DNA from 2 places in the Bacillus sp. CGMCC 1.16607 genome. Region 1 is predicted to be linked to the other one. Evidence: a T-box and tRNA genes for the amino acid it is inferred to sense, from the RefSeq annotation. Region 1 holds a T-box; the other holds one or more tRNA genes.

Evidence for each region. A T-box is a leader RNA that pairs with one kind of tRNA and senses whether it is charged. The one in region 1 lies ahead of ileS (isoleucine--tRNA ligase), so its partner is inferred to be a tRNA-Ile.
Region 2: it has a tRNA-Ile gene. The T-box ahead of ileS (isoleucine--tRNA ligase) is inferred to sense a tRNA for this amino acid. The anticodon was not compared.

Annotation. Positions count from the first base shown of each region.
Region 1 covers NZ_JBHUJX010000008.1:530,734-533,093, reverse strand. The annotation lists gene ileS (isoleucine--tRNA ligase) at 1-1,077, opposite strand, end outside; T-box leader at 1,178-1,410, opposite strand; gene ACFSO7_RS05540 (DivIVA domain-containing protein) at 1,459-1,977, opposite strand; gene ACFSO7_RS05535 (YlmH family RNA-binding protein) at 2,061-2,360, opposite strand, start outside.
Region 2 covers NZ_JBHUJX010000025.1:985,588-987,947, reverse strand. The annotation lists tRNA gene ACFSO7_RS21560 (tRNA-Leu) at 1-13, shown strand, start outside; tRNA gene ACFSO7_RS21555 (tRNA-Gly) at 29-103, shown strand; tRNA gene ACFSO7_RS21550 (tRNA-Leu) at 110-198, shown strand; tRNA gene ACFSO7_RS21545 (tRNA-Arg) at 209-285, shown strand; tRNA gene ACFSO7_RS21540 (tRNA-Pro) at 293-369, shown strand; tRNA gene ACFSO7_RS21535 (tRNA-Ala) at 389-464, shown strand; tRNA gene ACFSO7_RS21530 (tRNA-Met) at 482-558, shown strand; tRNA gene ACFSO7_RS21525 (tRNA-Ile) at 598-674, shown strand; tRNA gene ACFSO7_RS21520 (tRNA-Ser) at 692-784, shown strand; tRNA gene ACFSO7_RS21515 (tRNA-Met) at 813-886, shown strand; tRNA gene ACFSO7_RS21510 (tRNA-Asp) at 900-975, shown strand; tRNA gene ACFSO7_RS21505 (tRNA-Phe) at 984-1,059, shown strand; tRNA gene ACFSO7_RS21500 (tRNA-Gly) at 1,070-1,143, shown strand; tRNA gene ACFSO7_RS21495 (tRNA-Ile) at 1,148-1,224, shown strand; tRNA gene ACFSO7_RS21490 (tRNA-Asn) at 1,249-1,323, shown strand; tRNA gene ACFSO7_RS21485 (tRNA-Ser) at 1,328-1,418, shown strand; tRNA gene ACFSO7_RS21480 (tRNA-Glu) at 1,428-1,499, shown strand; gene ACFSO7_RS21475 (hypothetical protein) at 1,681-1,875, opposite strand; gene glgB (1,4-alpha-glucan branching enzyme) at 2,174-2,360, shown strand, end outside.

The sequences.
Region 1 (2,360 bases):
CCCAATCGCTTCTTTTGTCATAACGCCTTTGTCATCTACTGGGCATAACACATCTAAACCATATTTTTGTCCGACTTGGAAATCATCTTCCCCATGGCCAGGTGCGGTATGAACACATCCAGTTCCGGCATCGGTTGTAACATGTTCCCCAAGGACAATAATAGATTCTCGATCATATAAAGGGTGCTTACAAACGACATGCTCAGCTTCATTACCACTGAATTTCTTTAATACCTTTGTTTCTTCCCAACCAATTTCCTTTGTAACTGCCTCAAGAAGTTCTTCTGCAACAACAAATTTTTCTCCATTAGCCTCTACGACAACATATTCTAAGTCAGGATGTAGGGAAATGGCAAGGTTTGCTGGAATCGTCCAAGGAGTAGTCGTCCAGATGATCACATTTGTTCCTTCTTCCAATAATCCTTTTCCATTTTCCACCTTGAAACTAACATAAATCGATGCAGAGCGCTTATCCTTATACTCGATCTCGGCTTCTGCTAACGCAGATTCACTAGATGGGGACCAATATACAGGTTTTAAGCCTTTGTAAATATAGCCTTTTTTCGCCATTTCACCAAACACTTTAATTTGCTGCGCCTCGTATTCCGGCTTTAAAGTAATGTATGGATTTTCCCAATCCCCTCTTACACCTAAACGTTTAAATTGAGTTCTTTGATTATCAATTTGCTCATATGCATACTCTTCACAAAGCTTTCTAAATTCTGCAACCGTCATTTCTTTACGCTTAACACCTTTGTTCGTTAGCGCTTGTTCAATTGGTAATCCATGTGTATCCCAACCAGGTACATATGGTGCTTGGTAACCACTCATTGATTTAAAGCGAACGATAAAATCTTTTAAAATTTTATTTAAAGCATGACCGATATGGATATCTCCATTTGCATATGGAGGTCCATCATGTAATACATACAAAGGGCGACCTTTAGTACGGTCTTGAACCTTTCTATAAATATCCGTTTCATACCATTTTTCTTGAATTTCTGGTTCACGCTTCGGTAAATTTCCTCTCATCGGAAATTCTGTTTGCGGCATTAATAAAGTATCTTTAAAATCCATTATTTTTTCCTCCAATATCTTTCAATTGCTTTTGACAATATAACCTTAAGGGAACCAATTCATACTTTTCTAGAAAATAAAAAAAACCTCTCATCCCTAAAAAAGGGACGAGAAGGCTTTTCCCGTGGTACCACCCTAATAGATTAGAAAAACTAATCCACTCTTTCTACATTCGTATCGTGAATTATACGCCTCACTTAATATCCAAATAAATGGATTTCAGATCAGAACTCAAGGGTGATCTTCCATAAACATACTTTAATGGGCTTTCACCTTTCCCATCTCGCTAATAAAGCTTCTTTGAATATGTACTGTCCCTGTCATTGTCAATAAGCAGTAATTAAATTATTCTGTCATTATATGCTGATACTCAGCCATTCGTCAAGATGTTATTTCACTTTCTGTTTGTAAACTTTTTAATTCAGTAGCATCCACTTCATATTGAAGTAAATGATCCCAATCATCATTATTTAGCATATCCAATTGGGCTTCAATTAACATTTTAAATCGTGTTCTAAATACTTTTGATTGTTTCTTCAAGTCTTCTATTTCTAAGGCAATTTTTCGTGCTTTAGATAATGCTTCATTTACAATTCGATCTGCATTTTTTTCAGCTTCTTTTAAAATTAACTTTGCCTCTTTTTGTGCGTTTCGTTTCACATCTTCCCCAGCTTCTTGAGCAATGACAATCGATTTATTTAACGTTTCCTCAATATTTGTAAAATGCTTTAAACGATCATTCATTTCACTGAGACGCTCATCCAATTCTTTTTTCTCACGAAGAATAAGTTCATAATCTTTGATCACCTGGTCAAGAAATTCATTTACTTCATCTTCATCATAACCACGGAATCCCCGATTAAATTCCTTATTGTGTATATCCAACGGCGTTAACGGCATGACGCCACCTCCCAAGAACTGTTTTCTATATATGTATTATCCATAATTCGACAGGTTTCCCATTATTCCTGCCAAAAAAGTAATTATTTTTGCTTTCCTACGGTGATACGCCATTTATCTTTTTTTGTTTTTCCCTCAATAGAGCTAATTTTTGCCCTTCCATATCCACGAATGGAAATCATATCATATTCTCTACATTCAAATGAGGGTTTCTCAATTGCCCTAAAATTAACTTTTACAAGTCCCTGCGCTAATAAAGTTTGGGATTTCTGTCTGGAAATATTATAGATTGTTGAAATCACACTATCTAATCTTAAGGAAGAGACCGTTTCCACTTCTTCCAGCCAAGTAATATTCATTGGGATAGCTTGGCTAAATGGTAT
Region 2 (2,360 bases), on a different contig from region 1:
TTCACCCGCACCATTCACTTTAATAGACGCGGAAGTAGTTCAGTGGTAGAACACCACCTTGCCAAGGTGGGGGTCGCGGGTTCGAATCCCGTCTTCCGCTCCAAAAAGTGCCGGGGTGGCGGAACTGGCAGACGCACAGGACTTAAAATCCTGCGGTAGGTGACTACCGTACCGGTTCGATTCCGGTCCTCGGCACCATTTATAAAATGCGCCCGTAGCTCAATTGGATAGAGTGTCTGACTACGGATCAGAAGGTTATGGGTTCGACTCCTTTCGGGCGCGCCATATAGAACGGGAAGTAGCTCAGCTTGGTAGAGCACTTGGTTTGGGACCAAGGGGTCGCAGGTTCGAATCCTGTCTTCCCGACCATTCTAAACTAACTAATATTGGGGTCTTAGCTCAGCTGGGAGAGCGCCTGCCTTGCACGCAGGAGGTCAGGGGTTCGATCCCCCTAGACTCCACCAATTAAATTTAAAATTATGGCGGTGTAGCTCAGCTGGCTAGAGCGTACGGTTCATACCCGTAAGGTCGGGGGTTCGATCCCCTCCGCCGCTACCATAATTTTGGACTTTTAGCTTAAAAGGCTGAACATTTATTGGACCTTTAGCTCAGCTGGTTAGAGCAGACGGCTCATAACCGTCCGGTCGTAGGTTCGAGTCCTACAAGGTCCACCATTTAATATTTTTTTCGCGGAGGAATACCCAAGTCCGGCTGAAGGGATCGGTCTTGAAAACCGACAGGCGGGTTAAACCGCGCGGGGGTTCGAATCCCTCTTCCTCCGCCATATTTATTTAAAAATGGCTTAATATTATCGCGGGGTGGAGCAGTCTGGTAGCTCGTCGGGCTCATAACCCGAAGGTCGCAGGTTCAAATCCTGCCTCCGCAATAATCCATCTAATGGTTCCGTGGTGTAGCGGTTAACATGCCTGCCTGTCACGCAGGAGATCGCGGGTTCGATTCCCGTCGGGACCGCCATTATATGTGGCTCAGTAGCTCAGTCGGTAGAGCAAAGGACTGAAAATCCTTGTGTCGGCGGTTCGATTCCGTCCTGAGCCACCATTTTAGTAATGCGGGTGTAGTTTAGTGGTAAAACCTCAGCCTTCCAAGCTGATGTTGTGAGTTCGATTCTCATCACCCGCTCCATATTGGGCCTATAGCTCAGCTGGTTAGAGCGCACGCCTGATAAGCGTGAGGTCGATGGTTCGAGTCCATTTAGGCCCACCATATTTATTCATTAACATTTACTATTCCGCAGTAGCTCAGTGGTAGAGCATTCGGCTGTTAACCGAACGGTCGTAGGTTCGAGTCCTACCTGCGGAGCCATTATGGGGAAGTACTCAAGAGGCTGAAGAGGCGCCCCTGCTAAGGGTGTAGGTCGGGTAACCGGCGCGAGGGTTCAAATCCCTCCTTCTCCGCCATAACATTTTGGCCCATTGGTCAAGCGGTTAAGACACCGCCCTTTCACGGCGGTAACACGGGTTCGAATCCCGTATGGGTCATCTATTAAAGAGCTATCGATATTGTATCGTAGCTCTTTTTTATATTATAGGAAAAGTAGATTGCTATTTACTTTTTTCCTATAATATAAAGAATAATTATATTAACAATAAAAAGGGTTGACCAAAATAGGTCAACCCTTTTTATTTGTTTTCATACAATCTGCTTCCTTTGGCTTTCTATTCAATCATACTTCTCCTTGCTAGGTGCTAGCTTGTTTCCTGGATTATTTAGGTCAAATTCAGAACTAACTCCTGTGGAGGGACCACGAAACATATCCCCTGTAGCTAATATTTTCCCATCTGGTGCATCGAATAAAGGTGCAGGAATATCTCCTCCAGCTTGTTTTAATAAAAATTCTTCTTCTTTATTTGCCAATGTAACTCCACCTTTTTTAATTTTTTAGTTACTATTATTGTTTTATTTTGTCTAAATTCCTTTAATATATGTCGGATCAGATTGAATTTGCTCATTTATTCTCGCAAATACGTCTTTCTCCTCACTTATTGTCTGAAAGTATTACAAGGATTTCTAATGTTAAACAAGAATAATACAAGAAAGCTAGTGAATACGATTCTAAAAATCAATACTAAATGCCTCTAACATTTCTTCTCTTATAAAGTGATTCAATCTATCTAAAGGTATCTTGGCAACTAAATTAAAGGATGGGGAAAAAATGGTCGTGAATACGTTATATCCAACCGACTTTCAAATGCATTTGTTTCATGAGGGAAATTTATTTCAAGGTTATCAGTTATTTGGTTCGCATGTGTTAATGAAAGAAAATCAGATTGTCACTAGATTTTGTGTATGGGCTCCAAATGCCCAAATTATCAGACTTGTCGGTGATTTTAATAATTGGA